2 regions of the Bradyrhizobium sp. 930_D9_N1_4 genome follow, and region 2 is predicted to be linked to the other one. Evidence: predicted binding sites of a transcription regulator. Region 2 holds the regulator's gene; the other holds the start of a gene.
What was found. Region 2 encodes PhoB, which activates phosphate uptake and scavenging genes when phosphate is short. Its sites were predicted from a motif close to TGTCATNNANCTGTCAT; they were not measured.

Region 1 (7,856 bases), 1.9 Mb from region 2:
TGGAGACGCTCGATGGCAAGCGTCCGCCGCGCATCATCAATCCCGAAGTCTGGCCGCGCTACGCGGAGCGTTTCAAGCAGGCTTTTGGCGTGACGCCGGGATAGCGGCGCGCGAAGCCTGATCGCGGCTCCGATCGTTGGTTACGAGGATGAAAACGGAAAGCCGCGGATTTTACCGATGGCGTGAGTGAACGCGTATGACTTGTCCTGTAGATCAGGGGACATGAGCATATTTTCGATTGCGACATCCGGACTGTCTGCGGCGAGCCTGCGCGTGAACGTGGCCGCGAGCAACATCGCCAACGTCAACACGACAGGTCCGCTGCCCGCGTCGGGCGGATCGGGCACACCGGCCGGTTCGGGCATTGCTCCGACGTTTCCCGCAGCTTATGTGCCGTTGCGCGTCGATCAGGTCTCCCAATCAGGCGGCTCGACGCCGGGCGGTACGGTCGCGACCGTGTCGACGGTTTCGCCGAGCTTTACCGCGCAATCCGACCCGAGCGCTCCTTTCGCCAACCAGGACGGCCTGGTCGCAGCGCCGAATGTCGATCTCGCCAACGAATTCGCTCAGCTGGCGACCGCGAAGTACAGCTTCATTGCCAATGCGAAGGTCATTCAGGCCTACGCCGAGACGCAAGACGCGCTCCTCGACATCAAGACGTAACGGCTACGCCGGGGTAGGGCGTCTACCCCAGCTTCGCGCCGAGCTGCTGGAACACAGCCTCGCAGGTCATGAGGTCGAGATGGCCTCCGCCGGCGTTCTTGAAGAACGTAATGTCGGACGCTGACATTCGTCCCTGCACGCGGCCACCGGCGAGATCGTAGAGGTCGCCGAGGACATCGGTTTCGCTGATCGCACCGTTCGCGATCGGTTGCAGGATGTCGCCGACGCCGTGAAAGGCGGATTCCCGCCGATCCACGAAGACACGCGACAGCTTTGCAGCCTCGTCGTCAGCCTCGCGCGTTTGCGGCGTGTAGCCGCCGACGAGGTCGAGATGCGTACCCGGTCGCAAGTTTCGGCCCTTGATCAGCGGTTGATGCGCGCGGGTGCAGGTGGTGATGATGTCAGCCTCACGCGTGGCGGCGTCGAGATCTGTGATCGTTTCCGTCTGGACGCCATCCGCTATCAGCCGTTTGGCAAGCCCATCGGCCCGGTCCGCGCTGCGATTCCAGACCAGCACGCGTTGCAGCGACGGTCGCACGGTGCGGTGTCCTCGGATCAGCCATTCGGACATTTCGCCGGCACCGACGCAAAGCAGCGTCTCGGGATTGGGCGGGGCGAGCAATTTCGTGCCCAAGGCGGAGTCGGCCGCGGTACGCCAATGTGTGATCTCGGTTCCGTCCATTGCTGCCAGCGGCTTCCCGTTGGTGCCGTCAAACAGCACGCACACAGCCTGTACCGCCGGCATCTTCCCCTCGGCCAGATTGGCCGGAAAGCTGGTGAACATCTTGCTGACCATGTACCGGCCGGGATCGACCGCACTGCGGATGACGTATTGCGCGCCTTCTCCGCCAAGGAAGGCGTCCAGGACTTCCATCTTCGGCCGGCGATGCGCCTCTTCCAGAGCGGCAATGAGGATCGGAAAGGTCAGAACCTTCGTGACGTCGGTGTCGGAGACAAACTGCAAGGCAAGATCCTCATCAGTGAAGGCGGCATCTCCGCTTAGCTCCAGGCGGCGGGTTCCGCAATGGATTGTCTGTGCGGCCGCGTCGACTTTGATCCGCGTCAAAATCCCCCTCCCGCATTCCGGCTAAATGGGATTAGAGTGCCGCCGGGGCAGCAGGGAGGTCCCATGTCAACTTATGTCGTCAGGTTCATGAAGGACGTGCTTGGCCAGTACGGCCGGCAGATCGAGGTGTGCCAGGGCACGCTTGAGATCGACGCCACCGACGAGGACGAGGCCAAGGAGCGGGCGAAGGCAAAGTTTTGCAAGGACCAGGCGTTGCATCACTGGTCGCTGCATGCCGACCGCATCCAGGTCAGACCGGCTGACTTTCCCTCGTAAGGCCTAACGTCCGGGTGCCGTAGGCGAAGGTGGCGCGGTGACGCCGGCGCCGAGCGAGCGCTGCACCATCACGGTGTCGGACCAGCGGCCGTGGCGATAAGCGACGCCATAGAGAAGGCCGGCGCGCGCGAAGCCGAACTTCTCGTGCAGCGCCAGCGAGGGCGCGTTGTCCGCATCGATATAGCCGATCATCTGGCGGAAGCCGGCTGCGGCGCAAGCGTCGATCATTCCCTGGAGCAGGAGCCGACCAACGCCGCGGCCGAGATGCTCGTGGTGCACGTAGATCGAGTGCTTGGCCGTGTAGCGATAAGCCGGGCGCTTGCGGAACAGCACCGCATAGGCATAGCCGACCACCTCGCCGCGCCAGGTCGCGACCAGATGCGGCAGGCGGGTCTGCTTCAAATTCTTGCGCCGGTCGCGCAAATCGTCCGGCTCTGGCGCGCCGGTTCCCTCGATGTCGCGCGGCACGCCATTGCGGACATGATGGCGGTAGATCGCCAGCATCGCCTCGACATCGCTCTCGCGTGACGGCCGCACCAGGACCGGTTCGTCGTCTGTCCGCGCGACTGCTGTTTCGTTCATCGGCACCTACTCGGCAACGACGTAAGTATAGAGGCCGATGCGGCCGTTCGCATCGATCTCCTTGTAGACCCCCTGGATTTCCACGTCGAAACCCGGGAACGTGTTGAAGCAGGTTTCAAACATCTTGAGGTAATCCACCATGGGCTTGGCGCGTTCCGTCAACCGCTCGCCCGGGACGATGGTGGCGATGCCAGGCGGATAGACCACGAAGGGCGTGGTGGCGATGCGGCCGGCGATCGCCTCGATCGGCAAATAGTCGACGTCGTTCTTGAACAGATAGCGCGCGGCATCGCGCGGGGACATCGCGATCTCCGGCATGTGCTCGGGCATGAACTGCCGGGCCTGGAGTCCGCTGACATCGGCGGTGCGGAAGAAGCGGTGCATCTCGCCACAGAGATCACGCAGCCGCACGCCGGCATAGCGCGCCTGTCGCCGCTGGTAGAACTCGGGGATGACGTCCGCCAGCAACGCATTGTCGTCGTGCAGCCGTTTGAACGCGACCAGGCCGGAGATCAGCGTGCCGGCCTTGCTCGCCTCGACGCCGGGGGTGAGCAGGAAGAGCAGCGAGTTGAGGTCGTTCTTCTCGGGGACGATGCGGTTTTCGCGCAGATATTGCGCCACGACCGGCGCGGGGATGCCGTGCTCGACATAGGCGCCGGTGGTGCGGTCGAAGCCGGGCGTGAGCAGTGTCAGCTTGTTCGGATCGGTCATGGCAAAGCCTTCGGTGAGGCCGGGGAAGCCATGCCAGTTGGTATCCGGAGAGAGTTGCCACAAGGCGGGATTGGTCGCCAGCTCGTCGGTGGATAGCGTCTCCCAGGCGACGTTGTGCGCAGCGCCCGGACGGCTGACGTCGGGAATGGCGACGCGATCGGGCACGAAGGGTTCGAAGAACCAGCGGCGATCCGGATTCTGCTCCTTCTCCTCGAACTCCCGGCGCATTGCGCGAATCTTCTTGCGCAGCTCGATGCCGAGCCGGATCGTGTCGTCCCACAGCACTTCGCCGGAGCGGCCCTTCATCATCTGCGCTCCGACGTCGAGCGAGGCGAACAGCGGATAGAACGGCGACGTCGAGGCGTGCTGCATGAAGCTTTCGTTGAAGCGTCGATGTTCGACGCGGCGCTTCTGGCCGCGGATGTGACGGTCCTTGATGTGGATTTGCGAGGCCTGTGAGAAGCTCGCGAGTTGCTTGTGGGTGGATTGCGTCGCGATGATGCCCGGCGCCTCGGGGGGAAGGTTCGCCAATCCCATGGCGAAGCGGCCGGCATAGAGCGGGTGAAATTTCATGAAGCCGGCCCAGGCCTCGTCGAACAGGATGTACTCGCAGAGATGGCCGATGCGCTTCAGGATCATCTCGGCGCTGTGGATCGTGCCGTCATAGGTGCACTGCTCGACCACGGCGACGCGGAACGGCCGCTCCTTGCGCCAGGCGTCCTTGTCCGCGACCAGCGGATGGTTGCGGATCGCTTCGCGCAGCGCTTGCTCGTCGAGCACGTCCCAGCGCATCGGACCGATCAGGCCCCAGGCGTTGCGGATGGTCGGCACATAGACCGGAACTCCGCCATTGATCATCAGCGCGCCGTGATGGGCGGCCTTGTGGTTGTTGCGATCGAACAGCACGAGGTCGCCGTCGGTGACAAGCGCACCGAGCGCAACCTTGTTCGAGGTCGAGGTGCCGTTGAGCACGAAATAGGTCTTTTCCGCGCCGAAGATTTGCGCGGCTTCCTTCTGCGCCCTCAGAGCAGGGCCTTCATGGGTGAGGAGGTCGCCGAGGTCGAGCACGGAATTGTCGAGGTCGTCGCGGAACACGGACTCGCCAAGATGTTCGACGAAGACCCGGCCGATCGGGCTGCGGTTGTAGAACACGCCGCCGTTGTGGCCGGGACAGGTCCAGAGCTGGTTGCCTTCCTCGGCATAGTCGACCAGCGCGCCGAAGAACGGCGTCTTCAGCGTCTCGGCATATTGCTTGAGCCGGCTGATCAAATTCTTGGCAATGAAGGTCGGCGTCTCCTCGGACAGGAAGACATAGCCGTCGATGAAGTCGAGCACTTCGACCGGGAGGTCCTCGAAGCGCTTGCGCCGGATCAGAAGGATGATCGGGAAATCGAGGCCCCGGCGACGCATCAAATTGATCAGCGCGGAGGTCTTGCCTTCAAGCCCTTTCTTGCCCCAATCCACCACCATGCAGCCGATGGCGGCATCGGTCTGCACCGCGATCTCGGCGTCTTCCAGCTTGCGGGCCCTGACGACCTCGAAACCGGAACGCTGGATCTCCTCGACGATCTGGTTGAAGCGGATGCCCTCAAGGTCGTCGGCGTCGAACACGGGTGCGGCGAAGAGGAAGTTAAAGCGCTTGAAATAATCCATGGCGGGTCCCGTAAGTGCAGAGACTGACACGTCTCTGCACTTTTGATGACAGTTCTATGACGGTGGCGCGGGCGGCCTTCCGGTGCGTTCGCCGGGCGAGGGAACTGCTAGCGCTTCACCTCGCCGAACACCACCGTCGGCACCGCGCGGTTGACCACCTCGCGCAGTGCGAAGCTCGATTGCACGCGCGCGACGCGGGGCAGGCGCGACAGCTCGGTGCGGTGGATTCGCTCGAAATCCTGGATGTCGCGGGCGAGCACGATCAGGATGTAATCGTCTGTGCCGGACATCAGGAAGCAGCGCACGACGGAGGGGCATTTCACCACGGCCGCCTCGAATGCTTTCAGCGCCTCATCGCTCTGGCTCTCCAGCGCGATGCGGACCAGCACGGTCGTGGTGAGCCCGAATTGGGCGAGATCAAGTGCCGCTTGGTAAGCCTGGATGTAGCCTTCGTCCTCCAGCGCCTTCTGCCGCCGTGCCAGTGCGGTGCTGGAGAGGCCGACCTTGTTGGCGAGCTCGGTGTGGCTGGCCCGCGCATTGGTGGTGAGTTCCGCGAGGATGGCGAGATCTTTCCGGTCGAGGGCCAAGGTTTCGTTTCCAGCGTGAAAGGGCATTTTCGCGCCGGAAACCGGCGCGCCAGTGTCGAAGCTAGCGGATATTTGCACGAAACCAAACTGGCCGCGTCGCTACGATCAGCAGGTGAATCAGAAGGAGACCAGGATGCGCGTCGGTGTGCCCAGGGAGATCAAGGTGCAGGAATATCGCGTCGGGCTCACCCCGGGCGCGGTTCGCGAATATGTCGCGGCCGGACACGAGGTGACGGTCGAAACCGGCGCCGGCAGCGGCATCGGCGCCTCCGACGAGGTGTACCAGCGGGCAGGGGCGACCATTGCCGAGAGCGCCCGCGACATCTTCGCCAGGTCCGACATGATCGTGAAGGTCAAGGAGCCGCAGAAAAGCGAATGGGCTCAGCTCCGCGAAGGCCAGATCCTGTTCACCTACCTCCATCTCGCGCCGGATCCCGAACAGGCCAAAGGCCTGCTTGCCTCCGGCTGCACTGCGATCGCCTATGAAACCGTCACCGACGCGGCCGGTCACCTCCCCCTGCTTGCGCCGATGAGCGAAGTCGCCGGCCGCCTCGCCATCGAGGCCGCCGGCGCCGCGCTCAAGCGATCGGCCGGCGGTCGCGGGCTGCTGCTCGGCGGTGTGCCCGGTGTGCAGCCGGCGCGGGTCGTCGTGCTCGGCGGCGGTGTGGTGGGAACGCAGGCCGCGCGGATGGCGGCGGGCCTCGGTGCGGAAGTCACCGTGATCGACCGCTCAATTCCACGCTTGCGCGACCTCGACGATCTCTTTGCCGGACGCGTGCGCACCCGTTTCTCGACGATCGAGTCGGTCGAGGAGGAGGTGTTCGCGGCCGATGTCGTGATCGGTGCGGTGCTGGTGCCGGGCGCCAGTGCGCCAAAGCTCGTGACGCGGGCGATGCTGCCATCGATGCGTCCGGGTGCGGTGCTGGTCGACGTCGCGATCGATCAGGGCGGCTGCTTCGAGACCTCGCATCCGACCACGCATAGCGACCCGACCTATGAGGTCGACGGTGTCGTGCATTACTGCGTCGCCAACATGCCGGGCGCGGTGCCGGTGACGTCCAGCCAGGCCCTGAACAACGCGACGCTGCCGTTCGGCCTGATGCTCGCGAACAAGGGCTTTGCCGCCGTGCTGGAAAACCCGCATCTGCGCAACGGGCTGAACGTGCATCGCGGCCGCGTCACCAACAAGGCGGTGGCCGAGAGTCTGGGGATGGACTTCGCTCCGGTGGAGAGCGGGCTGGCGGCGTAGACGCTATGCCGGCTTGCGGTGACGGCTGCCGAGCGCAGCCGCGACCGTCTCGGGCCTCTCGATGCGTTCGATCAGCATGTCGATGCGGTCGCCGCCCCAGAACAGTTCGCCGTTGAACACCATGGTCGGCACGCCGAACACGCCGAGCGCCTCCGCCTCGTCGATGATGCGGTCGTGCTCGGCGCGGGCAGGGCCGTTGACGTAGGCTTCGAACGCGCTCCCCGAGCCGCCGCACGAGGTGATGACATCGATGATGGCGGCGAGTTCGTCGATCTCCAGCTCATGGCCCCAGAATTTCCGGAACACCGTGTCGTGGTAGCTGCGGAAGAAGCCGTGCCGTTGGGCGAACAGCATGCCGACACTGGAATAAAAGGCGTCGTAGATCCTCCGCGGCCCCTTCATGACAAGCCCCTGCGCATTGGCGTAGCGCCGCGCATCCATATAGGCGTAGCGCACCTTACGCCAGAAATGCGGTGTGCGCGTTTCCACCGTCCCCATGAATTCCGCGACGCGCAGCGTGTACGGCAGCCATTCCAGTTCGACGCCGCACGTCTCTTCAAGCTCGAACAGACGCTTGTTCGCCACGAACGCGTAGGGGCTTTTGTAGTCAGTGTAGACGCGGACGATTGGCCTGGTCATTGGTGTTTCCCTTCATGCGCGCGGCGCTGCGCTACCTGTGAGGGGGCGAGCGGCTGCCGCAAACTCCGTCATTGCGAGCGAAGCGAAGCAATCCAGAGTGCCTCCGCGGAAAGATTCTGGATTGCTTCGCTGCGCTCGCAATGACGACGAGGCGAGAGTGCAGCGCCAACGCTACAGCTGGTCCGCGGCGGCAGCAATTACCCCTTCGTCAGCCGATACTGCCCAAGATCCGGATCATGCGTCATGCGCCAATAGTCCACGAAACGCCAGGGCATGGCCGAAAACACGCGACCGCTGCTGTTGCGGTAGTACGTGCTCATGCCCGGGTGGGTCCAGATCATGCCCTCGTGTTCGGCATCGACCTTTTGGACGTAGTCGTCGAGGACGTCCTTGCGGACATCGATGGCGGCGACATTCTGCTCAATCATGC
Region 2 (7,856 bases):
CGGCGACGCGCCGTGCCCGGGGCACGAGACCGGCAATTCAAAAACACTTATAGTCAGTACAGGGGATCGGCGTGGCTGAGATGGCTGTCGAGAGCAATGTAATTGATGCCGCTGGACCTTATGATCGCGCCAAGGCGTTAGGCGCATTCAAGCTCGGCGATGTCACTTTCTACTGGATCACGCGGCTCAGCGCGATCTCCGTGCTGCTGATCCTCGGCGGCATCATCCTGTCGCTGATCGTCGGGGCCTTCCCGGCGATGAAGGAATACGGTTTCTCCTTCCTGTGGACGCAGCGCTGGGCGCCGTCAGCAGATCCCCCTGTGCTCGGCGCGCTCGGCCCGATGTACGGCACGCTCGTCACCTCCTTCATCGCGATGCTGATCGCCATTCCGGTCGGTCTCGGCATTGCAATATTCCTCACCGAGCTCTGCCCGCAATGGCTGCGCCGCCCGATCGGCATGGCGGTCGAGCTGCTCGCCGGCATTCCCTCGATCATCTATGGCATGTGGGGCTTCTTCGTGCTCGGCCCGTTCCTGGCCAACACGTTCCAGCCCTTCATGATCAGGATCTTCGACGGCGTCCCCGTGCTGGGCGCGATCTTCGCGGGTCCCCCGTCCTATCTCAGCATGTTCAACGCCGCGCTGATCCTCGCCATCATGGTGCTGCCCTTCATCACCTCGATCTCGGTCGACGTGTTCAAGACGGTGCCGCCGGTGCTGAAGGAAGCCGCCTACGGCGTCGGCTGCACCACCTGGGAAGTCGTCCGCAGCGTGGTCATCCCCTACACCCGCGTCGGCATCATCGGCGGCGTCATGCTGGCGCTGGGCCGCGCGCTCGGCGAGACCATGGCGGTCACCTTCATCATCGGCAACTCGTTCCGTATCTCCTCATCGATCTTCGCGCCGGGCACCACGATCTCGGCGGCGATCGCATCCGAGTTCGCCGAGAGCGATGGCCTGCATCAGTCCGGCCTGATCCTGCTCGGTCTCCTGCTGTTCGTACTCACGTTCTTCGTGCTGGCTGCGGCGCGATTGATGCTGATGCGGCTCGACAAGAAGGCGGGGAAGTAAAGTCATGGCCCTCAATCCGATCTATTCGCGCCGTCGCCGCAAGGACGTCGTCATCCGCGGGCTCTGCTTTGCCGCAGCCGTCTTCGGCGTCACCTGGCTCGCGCTGATCCTGGTCACGCTGCTCTTCAACGGCCTGGCCGGCCTGAACCTCGAGCTCTTCGTCGCGGACACTCCGCCTCCGGGCTCGACCGAAGGCGGCCTGCGCAACGCCATCGTCGGTTCGGTCATCATGACGGTGATCGGCGTCGGCATCGGCGCGCCGCTCGGCCTGTTCGCCGGCACCTATCTTGCCGAATACGGCCGCAACGATCGCCTAACCTCGGTGATCCGTTTCATCAACGACATCCTGCTCTCGGCGCCCTCGATCATCATCGGCCTGTTCATCTATGGCGCGGTGGTGGTGCCGATGCGCGGCTTCTCGGCGATCGCAGGCAGCCTTGCGCTTGCCGTCATCGTGATCCCGGTGGTGCTGCGCACGACCGAGGACATGCTGCTGTTGGTGCCGAATCCCCTGCGCGAGGCGGCTTCCGCGCTCGGCCTGCCGCGCTCGCTGGTGATCAAGCGGATCGCCTATCGTGCGGCCCGGTCGGGTCTCATCACCGGCGTGATGCTGGCGACTGCCCGCGTCGCCGGCGAGACCGCGCCGCTGCTGTTCACGGCGCTGTCGAACCAATTCTTCAGCCTGGGCCTGAACAAGACGATGGCCAACCTGCCGGTGACCATCAACAACTTCGTGCAGAGCCCCTATGCCTACTGGAAGCAGTTGGCCTGGAGCGGCGCCCTGCTGATCACTTTGACCGTGCTTGCCCTGAACATTGGCGCACGCATCCTGAGCGCCGAGAGGACTGCAAAATGAGCGACATGTCTGTTTCCGTCAGTACGGCCTCCGTCCATCCCGGCTCGCAGCCGCTGCCCGAAGCTCCGGCCAAGGTGACGGTTCGCAACCTCAATTTCTATTACGGCGAGCACCACGCGCTGAAGAACATCAACCTGACGCTCGGCGCCAACCGCGTCACGGCGTTCATCGGCCCGTCGGGCTGCGGCAAGTCGACCCTGCTGCGCATCTTCAACCGGATGTACGACCTCTATCCGGGCCAGCGCGCCACCGGTCAGCTCATGCTAGACCAGACCAACGTCCTCGACCCCAGGCTGGACCTCAATCTGCTGCGCGCCCGCGTCGGCATGGTGTTCCAGAAGCCGACGCCGTTCCCGATGACGATCTACGAGAACATCGCGTTCGGCATCCGCCTCTATGAGAAGATCTCGAAATCCGAGATGGATGGCCGCGTCGAGAAGGCGCTGCGTGGCGGCGCGCTCTGGAACGAGGTCAAGGACAAGCTCAATGCCTCCGGCCTGTCGCTCTCCGGCGGCCAGCAGCAGCGCCTCTGCATCGCCCGCACCGTCGCGGTACGGCCCGAGGTGATCCTGTTCGACGAGCCCTGCTCGGCGCTCGACCCGATCTCGACCGCCAAGGTCGAGGAGCTGATCCAGGAGCTGTCCGAGGATTACACGATCGCGATCGTCACCCATAACATGCAGCAGGCGGCGCGCGTCTCCGGCAAGACCGCCTTCATGTATCTCGGCGAGCTGATCGAGTTCGACGACACCAACAAGATCTTCACGTCGCCGAGCGATCGGCGCACGCAGGATTACATCACCGGCCGGTTCGGCTGAGGAGACGGGACATGGGTTCTGAACATACCGCAAAAGCCTTCGACACCGACCTGCAGGAACTCACCCGCCTGGTCGCCGAGATGGGCGGCATCGCCGAGCGCATGATCGTCGATTCCGTCGGCGCATTGATCCGCCGCGACGTCGCGCTCGGTCAGCGCGTCGTCACCATCGACGCCGAGCTGGACGCGCTCCAGAAGAAGATCGAGGAGCGTGCCGTTCTCACCATCGCACGCCGCCAGCCGATGGCGGTCGATCTGCGCGAGATCGTCGGCGCGATGCGCGTCGCCACCGATCTCGAACGCATCGGCGACCTCGCCAAGAACATGGGCAAGCGCGTCGCGGCGCTGGAGACGGACTTCCATCCGCTCAAACTGTTCCGCGGCCTCGAGCACATGACCGACCTCGTGCAGCAGCAGGTCAAGTCGGTGCTGGACGCCTACGCCGCGCACGACCTGCCGGCGGCGATGGCGGTGTGGAAGGGCGACGAGGAAGTCGACGCCATCTGCACATCGCTGTTCCGCGAGCTCCTCACCTACATGATGGAGGATCCGCGCAACATCTCGTTCTGTATCCATCTGATGTTCTGCGCCAAGAACATCGAGCGCATCGGCGACCACGCCACCAACATCGCCGAGACCGTGTTCTACATGATCGAGGGACAGGCGATCACCGACAAGCGTCCGAAGGGCGACATGACGACTTTCGCCACGTCGGTCCCGAATACCTGATTTCCTGAAGGAGCGACGACCCGATGGGCGCACGCATTATGGTGGTTGAAGACGAGGAAGCTCTCACCGAGCTGCTTCGCTACAACCTCGAAGGCGACGGCTATGACGTCGAGACGGTGATGCGCGGCGACGACGCCGACACCCGCCTCAAGGAGCACATCCCCGATCTGATCGTGCTCGACTGGATGCTGCCGGGGCTGTCAGGCATCGAATTGTGCCGGCGGCTTCGTACCCGCCCCGAGACCAAGCAGCTCCCGATCATCATGCTCACCGCACGCGGTGAGGAGAGCGAGCGGGTCCGCGGGCTAGCGACCGGTGCCGACGACTACATCGTCAAGCCGTTCTCGGTGCCGGAGCTGTTGGCGCGTGTGAAGGGCCTGCTCAGGCGCGCTAGCCCCGAGCGGCTCGCCACCGTGCTCGCCTATGGCGACATCGAGCTCGACCGCGACAAGCGCCGCGTGGCGCGCTCGGGCCGGCCGATCGATCTCGGCCCGACCGAATATCGCCTGCTGGAGTTCTTCTTGGAGCATCCGGGCCGGGTGTTCTCGCGCGAGCAGCTGCTCGACAGCGTCTGGGGCCGCGACATCTATATCGACGAGCGCACCGTCGACGTCCATATCGGCCGCCTGCGCAAGTTGCTCAATCTCGGCCGCGAGCAGGATCCGATCCGCACCGTCCGCGGCGCCGGCTACGCGCTCGACGACCGCTTTGCGAAGGCAGAGCAGGCGTCAAGCTAACGGCCAATAAGCCAACAAAAAAGCGCGCCGGATGGCGCGCTTTTCTTTTTCTCGATGTCGCCTGAGGCCGTGCTCAGCGCGGCCCGGGCTTTGCCGGTGCACGGCGACGATCAGCGGCCGGCTGATACGCGACGCGCGAGTGCTGGGCGCAGTAAGGCAGGCCCGAGAGCGCCTTGCCGCCGCAGAAGAAGAAATCCGGGCTCGAGGGATCGCCGACCGGCCAGTGGCAGGTGGCTTCGTTCAGCTCCAGCAGCGACAGCCGCTGGCTCATCGGCACCACGTTGTCGTAAGTAACCGGTTCAGCCTCGACTTCGACCTCGAAGGCCTGCGCCAGCGCGGTGTTGCCGCGTGCGATGGGACGGCTCACCCGCATCATGTGCTGGGCGGGACGCGCCTTGCGCGGCCGGGGCGCAGCGGATGAGGGGCTCTTGGCGCGGCCGGACAGGCCGAGCCTGTGCACCTTGCCGATCACGGCGTTGCGGGTGACATTACCGAGCTCTGCCGCGATCTGGCTGGCCGAAAGTCCGGCCTCCCAGAGCTTTTTCAGCTGCTCGACGCGATCATCCGACCAGGTCAAAACCGTCATTGCACCCTTTCCTTCGCCGGCGCCTGCCATCCTGGGGCCGCACAGCGAATGCCTAAGCTTCGAAAAACCCGTGCCGCCAGAATCCCTTAAGGCTCGCCGGGCGCAACTTGAACGCCCGAACGCTTACGCCGGTACAAGAGGACTCTTGGGATCAGAACTGCCGCACGAGATGTCGTATCTGACAAGCCAAACGCTACAATATGGCGTGACTCACGCGCAAGAGTCCGCCGACTCGCTTCCACATGTTCCGTGGCGAAAATCCCGCAAATCGCCACCGCAAGACTACGGATTCTGCGTTTCGCGAGGCTTTCCGGGCGGCATTGACACCCGTCTTGCCAGGCATAAGATAGCCCCACGTGCCGCCCTTAAAAGGCGGCACGTTTCGTTTTCCGGGCCGGTTGATGGTGCGTTGCGCAATGCACGCTCACACCGTCCGCAACAATCAAGTGACCGTCATGACTAACAGCGCAGCGCCGCATTTGCTCCCCGTTTTCGCCAGGTCCGACCTCGGTTTCGAGCGCGGCGAAGGCTGCTGGCTGATCGCGACCAATGGCGACCGCTACCTCGATTTTACCTCCGGCGTCGCCGTGAACGCGCTCGGCCATGCCCATCCCGCGCTGGTCACGGCGTTGCAGGAGCAGGCGACGAAGCTCTGGCACATGTCGAACCTGTTCCAGAGCCCGGACGGCGAAAAGCTTGCCGCGCGCCTGTGCCATGAGAGCTTTGCGGACTTCGTGTTCTTCTGCAATTCCGGCGCCGAGGCGCTGGAGGGTGTGATCAAGCTGGTCCGCCATCATCACTTCTCCAAGGGGCACCCGGAACGCTATCGCATCATCACCTTCGAAGGCGCCTTCCACGGCCGCACGCTGGCAACGCTGGCTGCGACGGGCTCGGCAAAATATCTCGAAGGTTTTGGACCGCCGATGGATGGTTTCGACCAGATCCCGCACGGTGACATCGAGGCCGTGAAGAAGGCGATCGGTCCGCAGACCGCCGGCATCCTGATCGAGCCGATCCAGGGCGAGGGCGGCGTGCGCTCGGCGACGCCTTCCTTCCTGAGGGCGTTGCGCCAGCTTTGCGACGAGAAGGGCCTGCTGCTCGCGTTCGACGAGGTGCAGACCGGCATGGGCCGCACCGGCGATCTGTTCGCGCATCGGCGCACCGGTGTGACACCCGACGTGATGTCGCTGGCGAAGGCGCTCGGCGGCGGCTTCCCGATCGGCGCGATCCTGGCGACCGCGGATGCGGCGTCCGGGATGGGGCCGGGCTCCCACGGCTCGACCTTCGGCGGCAATCCGTTGGCGATCGCGGCGGCGAATGCCGTGCTCGACGTGATGCTCAAGCCCGGCTTCTTCGACCACGTGCAGAGGATGTCGCTGCTGCTCAAGCAGAAGCTCGCTTCCGTGATCGACCGGCATCCTGATGTCGTCAGCGAAGTGCGCGGCGAGGGGCTTCTGATCGGCATCAAGGCCGTGGTGCCCTCCGGCGACCTGGTCGCGGCGCTGCGCAACGAAAAACTGCTCACCGTCGGCGCCGGCGACAACGTCGTGCGCTTCCTGCCACCCTTGATCGTCACCGAAGCGGAGATCGAGGACAGCGTCGGGCGGTTAGAGCGTGCCTGCACTGCGCTTGCCGGCAACAAGCGGGCGGCAAGCTGATGAGCAAGTCCCCGAGTAAAACGCCGAAGCACTTCCTCGATATCAACGAGCTGCCGCTGTCGGAGCTCAAGAGCATGCTCGCAGCCTCCTCCGCCATGAAGGCGAAGCAGAAGGCGCATCAGCCGGTGAGGCCGCTCGAAGGCAAGACGCTGGCGATGATCTTCGAGCGTCCCTCGACCCGCACCCGCGTGTCGTTCGACGTCGCCATGCGCCAGCTCGGCGGCGAGCCCATCATGCTCACCGGCGCCGAGATGCAGCTCGGCCGCGGCGAGACCATCGCCGACACCGCGCGCGTTCTCTCGCGCTATGTCGACGCCATCATGATCCGCATCCTCAATCACGAGGCCCTGCTGGAGCTTGCGGAATATGCGACCGTGCCCGTCATCAACGGCCTGACGCGGCGCTCGCATCCGTGCCAGGTGATGGCCGACCTCATGACCTACGAGGAGCATCGCGGCCCGATCGAGGGCCGGACGGTGGCCTGGACCGGCGACGACAACAACGTGCTGGCCTCCTGGGCGCACGCCGCCGAGCGCTTCAAGTTCAAGCTCAACGTCGCCACGCCGCCGGAGCTCGCACCGAAAAAGGCGATGCGCGACTTCATCAAATCGACCGGCGCGTCGATCGTGCTCGGCACCGATGCGGAAGCCGCCGTGAAGGGCGCCGATTGCGTCGTCACCGACACCTGGGTGTCGATGGGCGACAAGGAAGGCGAGCACCGTCACAACGTGCTCAAGCCCTACCAGGTCAATTCCAAGCTGATGTCGCTGGCCAAGTCCGATGCGCTGTTCATGCACTGCCTGCCCGCCCATCGCGGCGAGGAAGTCACGGACGAGGTGATCGACGGCCCGCAATCGGTCGTGTTCGACGAGGCCGAAAACCGCCTGCATGCGCAGAAGGGCATTCTGGCCTGGTGCTTCGACGCGGTGAAGTGATGAGGCGACGGAGCGGTGGCTGCGCCACCCTCCGCTGTCGTCCCGGACAAGCGAAGCGCAGATCCGGGACCCATAACCACAGGACGTCGTTTGACGAGGACTCGGAGTTGTCGTCGTGCGCTACAACGCAATCCTGTGGTTATGGGTCCCGGGTTCGCGCTATCGCGCGCCCCGGGACGCCGCCGAGTTTGAGGCGCTCGCACCCCTTTTATTTCTGTCCTCCGACCCCAGATAATGCGCCATGGTTTCCCAATCCCCTGACATGAAAACCGGGCCTGAAGGCCCGGTTCGCGCGCCATCCGCGGTTCCGATCGATGACGCCGTGCTGCCCTACGAGGTCGACGCGCTCGACGTGCGTGGCCGCCTGGTGCGGCTCGGGCCTGCGCTCGACGAGATCCTGACCAAGCACGATTATCCAGCGCCGGTCGGCAAGCTGCTCGGCGAAGCCATCGTGCTGACGACGCTGCT

Region 1: a site for PhoB is predicted at 4,997-5,013, ahead of AB7532_RS12090 (Orn/Lys/Arg decarboxylase N-terminal domain-containing protein). Genes of this name have one in related genera too.

Annotation. Positions count from the first base shown of each region.
Region 1 is NZ_CP197236.1:2,613,080-2,620,935, forward strand. It holds gene AB7532_RS12065 (hydroxyacid dehydrogenase) at 1-104, shown strand, start outside; gene AB7532_RS12070 (flagellar basal body rod protein FlgC) at 223-663, shown strand; gene AB7532_RS12075 (ornithine cyclodeaminase family protein) at 686-1,627, opposite strand; gene AB7532_RS12080 (hypothetical protein) at 1,793-2,005, shown strand; gene AB7532_RS12085 (N-acetyltransferase family protein) at 2,009-2,587, opposite strand; gene AB7532_RS12090 (Orn/Lys/Arg decarboxylase N-terminal domain-containing protein) at 2,594-4,951, opposite strand; gene AB7532_RS12095 (Lrp/AsnC family transcriptional regulator) at 5,059-5,538, opposite strand; gene ald (alanine dehydrogenase) at 5,672-6,787, shown strand; gene AB7532_RS12105 (2-hydroxychromene-2-carboxylate isomerase) at 6,791-7,426, opposite strand; gene AB7532_RS12110 (flavin-containing monooxygenase) at 7,624-7,856, opposite strand, start outside.
Region 2 is NZ_CP197236.1:700,681-708,536, forward strand. It holds gene pstC (phosphate ABC transporter permease subunit PstC) at 81-1,070, shown strand; gene pstA (phosphate ABC transporter permease PstA) at 1,075-1,926, shown strand; gene pstB (phosphate ABC transporter ATP-binding protein PstB) at 1,923-2,744, shown strand; gene phoU (phosphate signaling complex protein PhoU) at 2,756-3,472, shown strand; gene phoB (phosphate regulon transcriptional regulator PhoB) at 3,496-4,209, shown strand; gene AB7532_RS03275 (GcrA family cell cycle regulator) at 4,283-4,795, opposite strand; gene AB7532_RS03280 (aspartate aminotransferase family protein) at 5,251-6,453, shown strand; gene argF (ornithine carbamoyltransferase) at 6,453-7,388, shown strand; gene AB7532_RS03290 (Hsp33 family molecular chaperone) at 7,630-7,856, shown strand, end outside.